DNA from 2 places in the Neobacillus sp. GCM10027624 genome. Region 2 is predicted to be linked to the other one. Evidence: riboswitches for the same ligand, from Rfam matches in the RefSeq annotation. Region 2 holds a riboswitch; the other holds the start of a gene.
What was found. A riboswitch is a leader RNA that binds a small molecule or an ion and turns the genes downstream of it on or off. The one in region 2 is predicted to bind lysine.

Region 1: it holds a riboswitch for lysine, as region 2 does, so the genes downstream of both, dapA (4-hydroxy-tetrahydrodipicolinate synthase) here and ACFQZ9_RS24125 (amino acid permease) in region 2, are expected to answer to the same signal.

What each region holds. Positions count from the first base shown of each region.
Region 1 covers NZ_JBHTHD010000012.1:22,734-30,975, reverse strand. The annotation lists gene ACFQZ9_RS20985 (response regulator transcription factor) at 1-546, opposite strand, end outside; gene ACFQZ9_RS20980 (RnfABCDGE type electron transport complex subunit D) at 638-1,465, opposite strand; gene ACFQZ9_RS20975 (FAD:protein FMN transferase) at 1,466-2,347, opposite strand; gene ACFQZ9_RS20970 (FMN-binding protein) at 2,351-2,827, opposite strand; lysine riboswitch at 3,030-3,210, shown strand; gene dapA (4-hydroxy-tetrahydrodipicolinate synthase) at 3,340-4,209, shown strand; gene ACFQZ9_RS20960 (sirohydrochlorin chelatase) at 4,298-5,026, opposite strand; gene cobA (uroporphyrinogen-III C-methyltransferase) at 5,046-5,825, opposite strand; gene cysC (adenylyl-sulfate kinase) at 6,023-6,622, opposite strand; gene sat (sulfate adenylyltransferase) at 6,636-7,790, opposite strand; gene cysP (inorganic phosphate transporter) at 7,817-8,242, opposite strand, start outside.
Region 2 covers NZ_JBHTHD010000014.1:51,344-59,585, reverse strand. The annotation lists gene ACFQZ9_RS24135 (DUF421 domain-containing protein) at 1-744, shown strand, start outside; gene ACFQZ9_RS24130 (YitT family protein) at 941-1,756, opposite strand; lysine riboswitch at 2,081-2,272, shown strand; gene ACFQZ9_RS24125 (amino acid permease) at 2,415-3,896, shown strand; gene ACFQZ9_RS24120 (helix-turn-helix domain-containing protein) at 4,031-4,249, opposite strand; gene ACFQZ9_RS24115 (hypothetical protein) at 4,417-4,590, shown strand; gene asnS (asparagine--tRNA ligase) at 4,655-6,046, opposite strand; gene ACFQZ9_RS24105 (hypothetical protein) at 6,284-6,514, shown strand; gene ACFQZ9_RS24100 (GNAT family N-acetyltransferase) at 6,521-6,994, opposite strand; gene ACFQZ9_RS24095 (BA3454 family stress response protein) at 7,137-7,280, shown strand; gene helD (HelD family protein) at 7,318-8,242, opposite strand, start outside.

The sequences.
Region 1 (8,242 bases), on a different contig from region 2:
TATTCCCCAAACTCTTTGATAAATCTGATCCCGGGTTAGGATTTGCTCTTTATTTTGTATAAGGTAAAAAAGAAGTTCATATTCTTTAATCGTTAACTTTAGAGCCGTTTCATGTATATAACCCTCATGCAGGTTGGTGTCTAAGAGAACGGGGCCATAGGTCATCCTTCCTTCGATTCCTATTTTCCCAGACCGTCTAAGTAAAGATCGCACTCTCGCTAAAAACTCTTCTGTAGCAAAGGGTTTGACAATATAATCATCCGCACCAAAGTCAAGACCCTTTACCTTATCTTCAATCCGATCCTTTGCAGTCAGAAATAAGGTCGGGGATTGATTGCCTTCACTCCGCAGCTTTCTCATCACCGCGTATCCATCCATCATTGGCAGCATAATATCCAGCGTGATCAGATCGTACTCACCGGTCGAAGCCATAAAATACCCTTCTTCCCCGTTTTCAGCCTGGTCCACTTCGTACTGTTCTTCCTCTAATATTCTAGAAATGATCCTTCTTAAAGGTCCATCATCTTCTATGACCAATACACGCATAGATGCCTGCCCACTCCCTTTCTTTTTATCCTGCATAGTTTGTCCCAATTATTTCAATATTTTAATCACGAAGCAAAGAATATAGCTAGCTTTACAATTTACTAACTGCCCTTTGTGTTTTTGTAACTTGCCTCATGGCGGATGCTTTTGAGGTAGAACGTTTATTCCAATAGTTATAAAAATTCCCGGCAAATAAGCCGATAAATAAATAGGTTAGTCCGCCGAAAAGGCCATATATAATAACCCCTGAAACGGCAGCAAGTACCCCAAAGTAGATTTGCTGCTTATATTTTGCCGGTGAGGTTGGCGGATCTGTGAGCATGAAAAAGGCGAAAAATAAGGTCGCATTGATAAATGGCGGACGAAGAGCATCTGCCGCATCTCCTATACTTATTAAACCAAGTATAAGCAGTAATACAAAAAAGGTCCCTAAGAATGAAAATACCTGTGGAAATTTATTAACTCGTTCAGTTACAAAATACCCGCCAATTAAAAGAAACAAAATAGTCCAGGCAGGAAGATCCCCAAAAGCCCCCCACCAGCTTTGGCCTATTTGAAAAATAAAAATCGATAACAGTAAACCGAAAGCAGCAGGATTAACGATTGGTTTTTTCTTATAAACGAATAGATGCTTGGACAAGATGGCGAGAATCGCTGTCCCTGCCACAACCATCCCAGATGTCGTAAAACTTAAGATAAGTGAAATGATTAAGGCTGTTATTACTGTACTGTCCTTGCTGCTTCTTCTATCCATAATTCTACATAGGATATTATCTACAAAGATTGATGCCACAATAGCGATCATACTGTTCTCTATCCCCAGCATACTTTTTGACCCAATAGATGCGATGAATAGATAAAAAACCATGGCTGTCGCGACATAGCCCTTTGGTGTTTTGAACCACTTTTTCCCTGACACTTAAATCCCTCCAACTTTATTAATCTGTAATTCTGATGTGATAAGGATCCCTTTTAAAGCTAAATGTTCGATTAATTGTTTTCCTTTTTTTACTCCAAGTAAAAAGGAGGCTGTTGAAAAGGCATCTGCCATCATTGCAAACGGTGCGATGACACTGCAGCTAATCCATTCATTCGGGGAGCATTTTGTTTTTGGATTTACCAAATGATGTGAATCTGACTTATCTGGATTTCTGCGTTCATAGCTGCCAGATGTACAGACGGCTTCGTTTGATATCTCTATCGTTTCAATGATGGAATCCTTTTGGTACGGATGCTGGATTCCAATTTTCCATTTTTCCCCGTTGTCATCCACACCGAATGCAAATAAATCGCCTCCAGCGTTAATGACAAATCCCTTAAATTCCTTTAATTCATTAGCAGCCAGATCAATTGCGAACCCTTTTGCAACAGCTCCAAGATCAATGACCATCGGCTTTTTTAAAGTTACTGTATGATTGTACTGATCTAGTTCGATATCATGATAAGAAACCGAATCAGAAGAAACACTTTTCATCATCTGTCCAGAAATATAGTGTCGATTAAATCCATTCATTTCCATCACCTTTCCTACCGTCGGGTCAAATAGTCCATCCGTTAATTTAGCCATTTCAATCGCAATATAAAGAGGTTCAAATAGAAAAGGACTGATTTTTACTGGTACTCCGATAGTCTCACAAGCTCGTATTAGCTCACTTGATGAGCTGAAACGGCTGCATGCTTGTTCTACATGCTGAAATGCCTCAAAGGCACGAGTTATTTTTGCTTCCGTCTCTTTCTTCGACTTATTTGAAACGACCTTTATGTCAACAACAGTATCCATGTACAATTTTGTTTTTTTCATAGATTATCCTTTCACGTTATGGGCTTGGGAAAGTGCATCCATCACAGCGTCCTCAAAAGCCTGTGTACTATAAGTCGCCCCAGAAACATTATTCACTTGGGCACTTTGTTTTTGCACTACTTCATCAGGCAGTCCTACTATGTCACTTTCTGAATAATGCATTGCAAAATGGCTAATCTCTACGGTGGTAATTTTGTCATTCTTAATTGTGACAGCTACATCAATAAATCCTCGCCGATTCGTACCTGTACCTGTAAACGTCCCATCCTTATAGATCCCTTTATTTTGCTTGCTCTTTTGTTCGCCGACCTTTTCATTAGAGTGATTTATTGTAATATGCCTAGCTTGAACATTAGCTGCAATATGGTGTAACGGCTGATCAATAGAAGCCTGCGTCTCTGTAGTAACAAATCCAGCAGCATACACCGCTGCAACAGCTGTAGAACAAAGAACAACCCACTTCTTATCCATTTTCTTCATAAAAAATCCTCCTAACCAATTCCTCTATTCTCGGACAGTATAGCCAGTCAATCTTAGAATTTTCTTAGAATCTTTTTGATCGACAAAATTCGGGCGCTGACAGGCACCACCCGAATTTTGTCGACCTTGTCCCCTTGAATTTGAAGGGGAAATCTGATATATTTAGTGTTAATTAAATATCTTCTTACTTCAAACCTTTTGAAGTGAGGATAGAGGCGCAAAGACCATTAGTACATAGTTGGAGGATAATGAGGTCCTGGGATGATTATGGAAAGGGGAATTTGCCGAAGCTTATAAGACTCTCATTTGTCTTGGAGCTGGTTCTGCTATTGAATAAATACAGAACTGTCATATAGGGAACTATATGGAGGGCTATCTCACGCACGGGAACTTGTTTTTTATTTATGTTTCTATTGCAGCAGCGAGCCTTCGTTGCTGCTTTTTTGCGTTGACTTGGAATGTCCTTAGCCACCTCTAATTTATAAAAAAAATAATTTAAAGGGTGAGGAAAAATGAATTTTGGCCAAGTTTTAACTGCTATGGTTACGCCATTTGATCATGAAGGCGAGATTGATTTTAACGCAACAAGAACATTAGTAAATTACCTAATTGAAAATGGGACGGATGGATTGGTAGTCGTTGGTACCACTGGAGAATCTCCTACATTAACCACGGATGAAAAAGTTGAATTTTTTAAGTTTGTTGTGGATGTCGTAAACGGCAGGATTCCTGTCATTGCCGGAACAGGTTCGAATAACACGAGGGCTTCAATTAGTTTAACAAAACAGGCTGAAGCAGCGGGTGTGGATGGGATTATGCTCGTGGCCCCATACTATAACAAGCCATCACAAGAGGGTTTATATCAACACTTTAAAGCTATTGCCGAGTCCACAGCATTACCGATTATGCTCTATAATATTCCTGGGCGAAGTGTGGTCAATATGTCCGTTGAGACAATTGTTCGTCTTTCCCAGATTCCAAATATCGTAGCTATTAAAGAAGCTAGCGGCAATTTAGACGCCATGGCAGAAGTGATTAGCCAAACACCGAGTGATTTCACTTTATACAGTGGTGATGATGGTTTAACCATTCCGGTCTTAGCAATCGGCGGTGCAGGAATTGTTTCCGTTGCCTCCCATATCATTGGAAATGAGATGCAGGAGATGGTCAATCTCTTTAAAAGTGGTCATGTCCAAGAGGCAGCTGCAGCGCATCGCAGACTACTTCCAGTCATGAAAGCATTATTTGCTGCTCCAAACCCAACACCGGTCAAAGCAGCCCTTAATCTAAAAGGTGTCAACGTTGGCGGCGTCCGTCTCCCAATGGTCCCACTAACCGACGAAGAAACCAACACACTACAAAGTATTCTACAGCTTGTTTAAATTTCAATACAATAAGGAAAGGCACCTCCCAAATTTGGAAGGTGCCTCTCTTATTGTGTTTCGACAAAATTCGGGTGGTGCCTGTCACTCACCGAATTTTGTCGAATCCGTTGACCACAATGTCTTCAATTACTCGATGCCGGCTTAGTTGGCCTGTACAGATGATTTCCTGGTCTTCTGTTTGCTTTTTGCGAATCATTTGGTTGATTTCGCCTAAAAGTAGTCCGGAGAATAAAAGATAGGGAATGACAATAACTCTCCCCGATCCTGCCTCCAAGACCGCCTCAAACCCTTGCTCCAGCCTCGGTTCTGCAGCCGCGAGGTAACAAACGGACACCTGATCCGTTTGGAGCCGTTCTTGGATTCCATTGGCAATCAACTCAAACGCAGTGCCGATGCTGGGATCGCTGCTGCCCCTGCCAACTATTAATAATGAATCCTGTGAAGTGACCTCCCCAGCAACCCCTCTTGCTAGTTCAGCAATCGCATCGAGAATTTCATCCTGCACGCCAAACGGATTCCTTACCTGCACTTGGACCTCTGGATACTGTTTGCCTAATACGAATAGTGCATTCGGAATATCTTCTTTAATATGACCAGCTGCTAAAAGAAAAATCGGCACCACGGTAATCTCCGATGCACCTTTTTCCACACATCTCCTAAAGCCTTCTTCAATAGAAGGATCGGTTAATTCCAAAAAACTGATTTCCTGAATCGGGACATCCACACGTTCTATTACCCTATTCAAAAAGGACTTTACCTCTTCGGCTCCCTTTTTTGATCTTGTTCCATGGCAGATATAAAGAATCGCTTTCATGCAGATTGCTCCTTTCCGCTTACCCTTGAACAACTGGTAAATGAGGAACGATTTCTTCCTCGAACCAGTTCAGTCTATCATGTAAGCGGACAACCTCGCCAATCACAATCATGCTTGGGTTTGCAATTTTTGCATCCTTAACACGCGCTTCAATCGTGCCAAGGGTTCCAACTACTGTTCTTTGATCGCTTAAAGTGCCCCAGTGAACAAGAGCGATTGGTGTGTCAGCAGACTTTCCATTCTCCACCAATTGCTTAACAATCGTAGGAAGGTGGGAAACTCCCATATAAACACATATTGTATCGACCGCTTTCGCTAAATGGGCCCACTGATGCTCTGCCTCTTTATCACCAGCAGCTTGATGTCCGGTAATAAAAGCAAAGCTTTTACTCAATGTACGATGGGTAACCGGTATGCCAGCATAGGCGGATGCTGCAATTCCAGCGGTAATGCCAGGGACCACTTCAAACGGCACAAGATGTTTCACACATTCTTCTGCTTCTTCCCCGCCTCGTCCAAAAACGAACGGGTCGCCTCCCTTTAAGCGGACAACCGTATAGCCTTTTTTCGCATATTTGACCAAGAAGTGATTAATTGTTTCCTGCTTCATTGTATGGTAATTCGGAAGTTTGCCGCAGTATACCAACTGCGCATCTGCTTTTGCATGCTGAAGGAGCTCCGGATTTACTAACCGGTCATACAAAATCACATCAGCCTGCTGCAGGCAGCGTAATCCTTTTACTGTAATTAGATCTGGATCACCAGGACCCGCACCAACTAAATAGACTTTGCCAACCATGAAATCCAACATCCTTTCCCTATGCCTTTTCTGTAGTACTTGCTGTTATTGATGATTCGCTGATAAATCGCCTTGCTTCGCTGATAAACCTCGTAAATTCGCGGATAAATTGCCTGGATCCGCTGATAAAACCTTAAAATTCGCTGATAAACTCTTCCTATCCGTAAAAAGGGTGTAAGTTTACACCCTATCACCTATTAAAAAATATTTTTCTCCCGCAAATAAGCAATCACTTGCCCAACGGCTTCCTCAACCGATAATAAATCAGAACGTAAAGTAATTTCCGGTTTTTCCGGTGCTTCATATGGAGAATCAATCCCTGTGAAATCCTTTATCTCACCGCGGCGTGCCTTGGCATAAAGCTGCTTAGGATCGCGTTGCTCACAAACCTCGATTGGACAATCAACGAAAACCTCGATGAATTCTCCTTCTTCAAACAATTCCCGAACCTGATCCCGATCCGAGCGAAACGGAGAAATAAACGCAGTTGTAATCACCTTGCCGCTATCGACAAATAACTTCGCCACTTCGCCAATCCGGCGGATATTTTCCGTGCGGTCGTGCTCTGAAAATCCTAAATCCTTGTTTAAACCATGACGAATATTGTCACCGTCCAAAACATATTCATTAATCCCAAGACGGAATAATTCGTTCGATACCGCGTTCGCAATCGTTGATTTTCCCGAACCAGAAAGGCCTGTGAACCATAGTGTACAGCTTCCATGGCCGTTCTGGGAACGGCGGTCATTTTTTGTAATCGTTGTTTCATGCCATGTGATATTCGTAGATTGTGCCACACCCAAGTCCCCCTTAAGCTTCAACAGTCGCTTTTTCTTTCATTCCTTCAATTAAAACCTCAACAACTTCCTTGCGGCTGAAAGTAGATGGCGGAAGTACACCGCTTCTTAGCATCTCTCTCACTTTTGTTCCGGAAAGGATTACGCGATCTTCCTTGTCATGCGGGCAAGTTTTATCAGATGCCATTCCATCGCATTTTGTGCAATAGAAGCTATGCTCGAAAAATAAAGGCTTAATTCCAAGCTCTTCTTCTGTAAAGTTGCTGAAAATATGCTGTGCGTCGTAGGTTCCGTAATAGTTACCAACTCCGGCATGGTCACGGCCGACAATGAAATGCGTGCAGCCATAGTTTTTACGTGCAAGCGCATGGAAAATCGCTTCCCTTGGTCCTGCATAACGCATTGCAGCAGGGTGAACGCCCAATTGGACACGCTCTTTAGGATAATAGTTTTCTAGTAAAACACGATAGCTTTTTAGACGAACATCTGCAGGAACATCATCAGACTTCGTTTGACCAACAAGTGGATTTAAGAACAAGCCGTCAACTGTTTCAAGAGCTGCTTTTTGAATATACTCATGGGCACGGTGAACTGGATTTCTTGTTTGGAAACCAACAACCGTTTTCCAACCTTTTTCTTCGAATAATGCACGGGTTTCTTTTGGCTCAAACCATACATCGCCAAACACGCCTTTTTCTGGCTTTTTCACAAGGACGATATCACCAGCAACGTAAACTGGGCCTCTTTCGAATAAACGTTTCACACCTGGATGCGCCAGTTCTTCTGTTTTATAAACATTGAGAGCTTCCTTATTCAAATCAGGTTCATACGTTTCGGAAACCTTGATTACTCCATACACTTCATTGTTCGAAACAAGTTTAACTTCCTCGCCAACTACCAGTGTTCCCGCCACTTCATAAGAAACTGGCAGTGTTACAGGGATGGACCAGATTGTATCGTCTGCCAAGCGCATACGTTCTACTACTGATTCGTAATCTGCTTTTCCAAGGAAACCCGTTAACGGGCTGAATACACCAACGCCGATTAGTTCTAAATCACTTAGAGCGACTGCATCAATTTCGATTTCTTTTTCTACATTTGAAAAATTATAATTGGGATCATATGCCTGAATTAGTTTTCCTCCATGAGGTTTTGATACAAATGACATCTACAATCAACCTTTCTTTACTAGTTTTATTTTTTTGAAATATTTGCTTGAGAAATTGCCCCTTGTGATGCAGATCGTTTCATTAAGAACATCACGCCTAAAACGGAAATCACTACGCCTGCTATTGCAACGATTGAGTATCCATTTTTTTCAATCAATAACTGAATAATCGTATAGGACAGCACCATTGATAATACCGGAGAAACCATCCATACTGTTAAAAGCTGCACGACAATATCCTTTTTTAAAACGGATTTCCCATGCTTGGCAAAACCAATTCCAATAATCGAAGACGTCGTGATTTGCGTTAACGGAACTGGAATCCCGAATAAAGAGGCAATTGTAACAATGCTTGCTCCCGTTCCTGAAATCACACAACCCTCTTCGAGCTTAAGCTTCGTAATTTTTTTCCCGTTTGTTTCAAGCACGCGGTGTCCAAAAAGAATTGCTCC
Region 2 (8,242 bases):
GCAGGTATTACTATTGGCAGTATTGCCGGTGAAGTAGTGACTGGACTTGAAAGTAATGCATATCATGGAGCATTGGCCATCATCGTTTTTGGCCTAGTTACTTTTATGGCAGACTTCCTTTCATTAAAAAGCAAAAAATTCCGAGATGTCATGGATGGTAGAGGAGCTGTAGTAATTAAAGATGGACGAGTTTTAGAAGAAAATTTAAAGAAGGAAAAATACACGATTGATGAATTATCCGCCCTGCTTAGGCAGAAGGATATTTTTAAAATCGCTGATGTTGAATTTGCTGTTCTTGAACCTAAAGGGAATTTGAGTGCTTTATTGAAAAAAGAAAATCGTCCTCTTACCCCAAAAGATTTGCAAATGAAAACAGCCAATGAAAAAGAGCCTCAAACCGTTATTATGGATGGGAAAATTTTAGATGAAGCATTGCGTTCATCAGGGAAAAGCCGTGGCTGGCTTAATACAGAATTAGAAAAACTCGGGGTAACACTTGATAATGTGTTTATTGGACAGGTCGACTCATACGGGGAATTAACCATTGATATTTATGATGACAAATTACAAGTGCCTTCCCCGCAGCAAAGGCCTCTGCTTATGGCAATGCTGAAAAAGACTCATGCTGACCTAGAACTATTTTCTCTAGCCACAGAGTGTCAAAATTCAAAGGAAATGTATCAGAAGAATGCGATGATTGTACAAAATGCAATGGATCAGTTAGAACCATATTTGAATGGTTAAAAAGAAAGATCCTTATTCAATAGATAAGGATCTTTTCGTCTTTACGAACTTATTTTCATTTTTCGCGGAATCCGGTACATTGAACTTCTTCGTAAATTCTTCTTTGTTAAAGCCCCCCATTGGTAATGTATCATTCCCATTTTCTTTTGCAATTAAAAAGGCTTGCTCCTTAAACTAGGAGCAAGCCTTTTGTGTACTAATTTGGACTGGGTCGATGAAACAGTCCCATTACTTCGATTGTTTCGGTAATATTAACAAATGCTGAAGTATCCACCTCAGAGATGAGATTTTTAACATCATTTAATTCATACCTGGAAATAACCGTGACTAAAATATTCCTTTTGTTATTGGAGTAACCGCCTACTCCATCCATTATGGTTAAACCTCTGTACAAATTAGATAGCAGATGTTTCCGCATTTCTTCGCCTTTTTCAGTAATAATCATAATGGTGAGCTTGGCATGATCCGTGTAAATGGCATCGACTACTTTACCGGTAACAAAAATGGAGACCAATGTATTAAGAGCAGAATCCCAATTGAATAAAAATCCACTGATGATAATGACTACACCGTTCATTCCAGATAGAAGGGCACCAATCGGAAAATCCATTTTTCTAGCTAGAATCATGCTAATGATATCAAAACCGCCTGTAGATCCAGAGCTGCGAAATACCATCCCAACCCCAAGTCCCGTAATAGCTCCTCCAAATATAGAAGAAAGTATTTTATCTTGCGCAATGGCATGAACAGGAATGATATAAAGACCAATCGAAATAATGATTACCGATAGGATTGAATTAATAATTAATCTTCTACCGAGCATTTTATATCCAATAATTAATAACGGAAGATTCAAAAGAAAGTTTGCAAATCCCGTATTTAACGGGGTTATCATCCCTAGAATCATGGAAATTCCGCTCATTCCTCCACTTAAGACTTGATGAGGAATTAAGAAAAGATTAAATCCAAAAGCAACAATGAGAGAACCGAAAACTATTCCAAGATATTGCAAGAAAGTGTCCCTCCTACTATCTATTCTTTTCAAATATCATACCGATTCTCGGTCCCCAAGTAAATTTAATAGTTTTTTACAATAATATACAATTATCAGATAAATATTAATTTTCTTTTATTAATCTTTTCGGATATTTTACCAATATTATTGAAAAAAACCTGATAAAATTGAATTTTTATGTAGGATATGTACTATTTATTCAATGATATATTTTCCCTTATTTTGATGGAAATTATTCTTCAAGAAAAACAATTGACAATTCTTTAATATTATTTATACTTTATTAATATATTAACTTTATTATTTAAATCCTCATCAAACCGATGAGGTAGAGGTCGCGGTTTTTATTAGTAATGCGGACGAGATGCGAGAGACATCGTTAACTCCGTTTGAAAGGAAAAGCCGCCGAAGCGTATTTTTTTCTCTTAAAAAAGTATGCTGGGGCTGTCTCCGAATAGGAACAGAACTGTCATGATTAGCCCTACCAGCCAATCGTGTTGAGCTATCTTTCGGAAGGTATGATGCGGGGTATTGATATGCCACCTGAATCTACTTCGGTGGCATTTTTTATTCCAAACTCCTTCCTATTAGAAGAGCTGTAGCACCTTTTTTTAGGTGCTGTAACTAGACAGCAAAGAAAAGGAGTATAGATAATATGCAAACTGCACGTGTATCAAAAGAAAATTCAAGTGCTGATGTTCTAATCTCGAACAAAGAAAAATCAGGATTAAAGCGCAGCTTAAAAGCCCGTCACCTTACAATGATCTCACTCGGGGGGACAATCGGGACAGGTTTATTCCTTGCAAGCGGCGGCGCAATCGCTACTGCCGGACCTGGTGGTGCGATTCTTTCCTATCTAATCATTGGGATTATGGTTTACTTTTTAATGACAAGCTTAGCCGAAATGGGCTCCTATATGCCGGTTGCTGGAAGCTTTAGTACGTATGCAACCAAATTTGTTGACCCTTCACTAGGATTTGCTCTTGGGTGGAACTATTGGTATAACTGGGCTATTACGATTGCTGCAGAATTAGCAGCTGTTACAATGATCATGAAATTTTGGTTTCCGCACACGCCATCTATTTTGTGGAGTGCCATTTTTTTAGCGATTATGTTTCTACTAAACTTTATTTCTGTTAAAGGCTTTGGTGAAGCAGAATATTGGTTCTCCTTAATTAAAGTTGTTACAGTTGTCATCTTTATTATTACTGGAACATTAATGATCTTTGGTATTATGGGCGGACATGTTATTGGTTTGAAGAATTTCACTGTTGGTGATGCCCCGTTCCATGGTGGTTTCATGACCATGCTTGGAATCTTTATGGCAGCAGGATTTTCTTTCCAAGGAACGGAGCTTCTTGGTGTGGCAGCCGGTGAAACAGACAATCCAGAAAAAGCAATTCCTCGTGCTGTTCGTCAAGTATTCTGGCGCATTCTATTATTCTATGTTTTAGCTATTTTAGTAATTGGTTTATTGATTCCATACACGAACGGTAACTTAGCAAACAGCGATGTAACGGTCAGTCCGTTTACACTTGTATTCCAAAAAGCAGGGATTGCCTTTGCTGCATCTGTCATGAATGCTGTTATTTTAACTGCGGTATTATCAGCAGGAAATTCAGGGATGTATGCCTCAACTCGTATGCTTTGGGATTTAGCTCGTCAAGGTAAAGCACCAAAATTCCTTGGCAAATTAAATAAAAATGGTGTACCTGTTAATGCCTTAATCGTTACTACTTTAGTCGGTACTCTTGCATTTCTTGCTTCCCTCTTCGGTGATGGAACTGTATATATTTGGTTATTGAATGCTTCAGGTATGTCAGGGTTCATCGCTTGGCTTGGAATTGCAATTTGCCATTACCGCTTCCGTAGAGCCTATGTTGCACAAGGCAGGGACTTAAGCAAGCTTCCATATAAATCTAAGCTTTTCCCATTTGGTCCGATCTTTGCCTTTGTTGTGTGCGGATTCGTCGTTTTAGGCCAAAACTACTCCGCATTTACCGGAGACCATATCGATTGGAATGGTGTATTAGTCTCCTATATCGGATTGCCATTATTTATCATCTTATGGTTAGGATATAAATTTACAAAGAAGACGAAATTAATCCCTTTAGATAAATGTGATTTAAATAACTAACTAAAATAGCACGCCTCGGCGTGCTATTTTTTATGCCTTAAAACAACGGGAACCTTCTTCAAACAACGATATATCTTTTCTTTCTTTCAAAATAGAAAAACAGACTCAAAACCTTGGGCCTGTTTTAACAAATATTATTCATCTTCTGATGACCAAACATACAGATCTTCTATCTGGCAATTCAATTCTTTGGAAATAGTCATGGCATTGTTCAAATTCATTACCCTCTTGGATAAATAATCATTGAGCTGACTTTTAGGAATATTCGTATTCCTTTCCAAACTGTCTAAATCCATACTGTTTTTTGATAATAATTCTTTGAGGTTACTCTTTTTCGCCTTATAATTCGTCAAAATGACACCTCACTTTTTATTTAGTATAACATACTATTTCAAAATTGGAAGGTAATAGATAGATGAGTCATATTTTTCCAAAAAATAATAAAGTTCCTCTTCTATAACAAGGAGTATTTTTTCATACTATAGTATAATGGAGATAGAATATTAAATGGGGTGTTAATTTGGGAAGTTCAAATAACCGCTATAATAGTGGAGAGGTTGTATATATTAAAGGAACGGAAGAGATGGTTACGATTTTGAAATGGCAATACGTAAAAAACATGAAAAGATATTCTTATGTTGTTAAAGAGCATCCATCAACATTTTTCTTCGAAGAGGAATTACACCGTCCGTAATTCCTCGCTACTCAAATCCAAAAAAAGAAGACCATTCCGGCCTTCTTTTTATTTTTGTTTTTCATTAAAAATCTGCGTTTCCTGTTGTTCTTGGGAATGGAATAACATCTCTAATATTAGACATGCCTGTTAAGTACATGATTAAGCGTTCGAAACCTAGACCATATCCTGAGTGTTTTGTACCGCCGTACTTTCTTAACTCCAGATACCACCAATAATCTTCCTCGCTCATTCCGAGATCTTTGATTTTTGAGGCAAGAATCTCTTCGCGCTCCTCACGCTGACTGCCGCCAATCAGTTCACCGATACCAGGCACAAGTAAGTCAGTTGCAGCAACGGTCTTGCCATCTTGGTTTAATCTCATATAGAAAGCTTTGATTTCTTTCGGGTAATCCGTAACAAATACTGGCTTCTGGAAGACTTTTTCGCATAGGTAGCGTTCATGCTCGGTTTGTAGGTCTAATCCCCACTCAACAGGGTAAGCAAACTGCTCTCCGGACTTTTCTAAAAGTTCAATTGCCTCCGTATAGGTTACACGGCCAAAATCTGAAGTATGGGCGTTTTTAAGTCGATCTAACAAGCCCTTTTCAATAAAGCTGTTAAAGAAATTCATTTCTTCAGGTGCCTGCTCAAGAACGTAGCCAATCACGTATTTCACCATTTCCTCTGCAAGATCCATAATGTCTGGAAGCTCTGCAAAAGCAACCTCTGGTTCAATCATCCAGAATTCAGCTGCATGCCTTGCCGTATTGGAGTTCTCTGCTCTAAATGTCGGACCAAAGGTATATACATTTCGGAATGCCAAGGCAAAGGCTTCACCGGATAACTGACCGCTAACCGTAAGATTCGTTTCTTTACCGAAGAAATCCTTCGTATTATCGACTTTTCCTTCATCATTTTTAGGGAGATTGTCCATGTCCAGTGTTGTGATCCTGAACATTTCACCCGCCCCCTCCGTGTCACTTCCTGTAATAATTGGCGAATGAACATACACGAAGCCTTTTTCTTGGAAAAATTGATGGATCGCATAAGATGCCAGTGAGCGTATACGGAATACTGCTGAAAATGTATTTGTTCTTGGCCGTAAATGAGCAATCGTCCTTAAATACTCAAATGAGTGCTTTTTCTTTTGCAGTGGGTAATCGACATTCGAAGTCCCTTCAATGGAAATTTCAATTGCTTTAATTTCAAAAGGCTGTTTTGCTTGTGGCGTATGAATAAAATCACCGACAACCTTAATCGATGAGCTGATTGGGAGCTTAGCGATTTCTTTAAAATTATCCAATTGTTCGTCAAAAACAATTTGAACCCCTTTAAAAAAGCTTCCATCATTTATTTCAATAAAGCCAAAGGTCTTCGAATCACGAATGGTCCGAATCCAACCCGATAATTGAACTTTTTGATCGATATAATTTTCTGTATTTCTGTACAAATCCTTAATTAAGGAATTTTTCATTACAATAGACCTCCTAAAGCATTTATATATGTAAAAAACCTCTCACCCCAAGCGGGATGAAAGGTAAATCCACGACAAAAAGTTTTTCTTTTATCCCTTCAATATTATATAAAAAAACCGCTCTAAAAAACAACCTTCTACCACTTTTTGCGATTTTTCTGGAAATTTGGAGGAGTTTTTTAGATGATAGTCGAATTAGTATAGATAATTCGATTCTTGATATGAGGAGTGGTTCTTGTGGATAAAGTTACATGTATTGCTTTCCTTCTTTATGAATCTTCAAACAGTCAAGACATCAAAGAAAAAGCCATCCAATTACTGAATGGCGATGTATCACTGCGGGAATTAAAAAAAGATGCTCAGGTTCAGCATTATCTTGTCATTGCAGAATCTTTATTAAAGAAGAATAAAATAGACAAAATGCAGGTACAGCATTTTGCAGAGGAATTTATGGTTCTCGAAGTATAGCCTCGTCTAGTTTTGTTCTAACTTCTTTTCATAACATGAAATCTCAATTTTTTCTTTCCATAGTGCTGTTTTAAAATAATTAAATCCTAATGATTCCCAAAAAGAATGTGCCTTGTGATTATCTTTTATCACACCAATTCGGATACATTTTAATCCTCGATCTACCATTTCATTTTCATACAGTTCATACGCCTGAACACCGAAGCCATATCCTTGATAATCTCTGTGAATGATTAATAGTCCTAACCAAGGAGTCTGATCTTTTGGATTTTCCAGCAAGTAATCCATGATCCCGATATAGGTGTCATCTAATTTAATAAACACACTAGTTGATTGTGGATTTAGAAATTCTTTTTCCATATCGTCAATCGTTCTAGTGACATTGCCGTTTTCAAGCTGATTATACTCTGGATTTGAGTTGAGAATCTCTAGAGCAATATAAAGTGTATCCTGGGTAATTTCTTCAAAATACATCGACATAATCCTGCCTCCGAACCTATATACTTTAACAAACATTATAACAAATCTGTCAAAAACATTTCGAAATCTCAAGTCATAAAATTTCATTATTGGCATAAAATGAATCGTTTTGATTTTGATGGCATAAAGAAAGGTGATTTTAATGTTGCAAGTAAATGTAATGGTAACCTACCAAGGAAAAAACTATCTAACGAATGTGATTACAAACCGAAATACATCTGAAGAAGAAATTTTCCGCTTAGCATATGAACAAGTGCAAAAACAATACGAAAGAAAAAATATATAAAAAAGAAGAAGCTGTATGAGTCATACAGCTTTTTTTGTTAGTCAAAAATATAGGCAGTTTGTGGTACATTTTCCATTAACGGACTAATCCCATCCGTTGTAAACAGATGCAGTTCATGCATCGCCCTGGTACAAACCGTATAAAATAGTTTTCGTTCATGTTCATCCTTATACTGTGAGCTATCGTAAAGAATGACAGCGTCAAATTCAATTCCTTTTGCCAAATAAGAAGGGATAACTAGAATCCCTTTCTCATACGATATCGTCCCTTTTTCAATTAAATGAAGAGGGATTTTACCCTTTAATACCTCATAGGCTGCCTTACTTTCCTTTTCTGTTCTACAAATCACCGCAATCGTCCGATGCCCTTCACCTTGCATTTCCTTAATTTTATTTAGGATCCATTCATCAATCTGATCCTTTTCAACTTTCTGGACCGTCGGTTTCTTCCCTGTCCGGTTAAAGGGTTCAATTTGCTCCCCGCCTTCAATCAAAGCACGAGTAAACCCAACAATCTCTTTTGTCGAACGATAGGTTTTTGTCAAAACAATCCTTTCAACCTTATCACTGCTTATTTCAAGGTCGGTCAAAACCGTATCAGAACCGGTTGCACCAGAGAAAATTGCTTGATTAAAATCACCTAACAAGGTCATTTTACTATAGGGAAATAACATTTGAAGGAAAGCAAATTGAAATGGTGAATAGTCCTGTGCCTCATCAATAAAAATATGCCGAATCGAAGTATTGGAAGTACGCCCCTCAATAAGATCCTGCAAATAAACAAATGGGGTGGCATCTTCATATGCAATCTCCAACTTTTTTAATTTTTGAAGAGTTTGTGCACAAATTTGAGGCCAACCTCCAGGAAAAGCCCCCACAGTATGATCTTCAAAAAGCTGCTCGTATATAGCTGGCATATCCACAAATTTCAATCTTTTGACCTTCGCAAAAATTGGTTTAAAC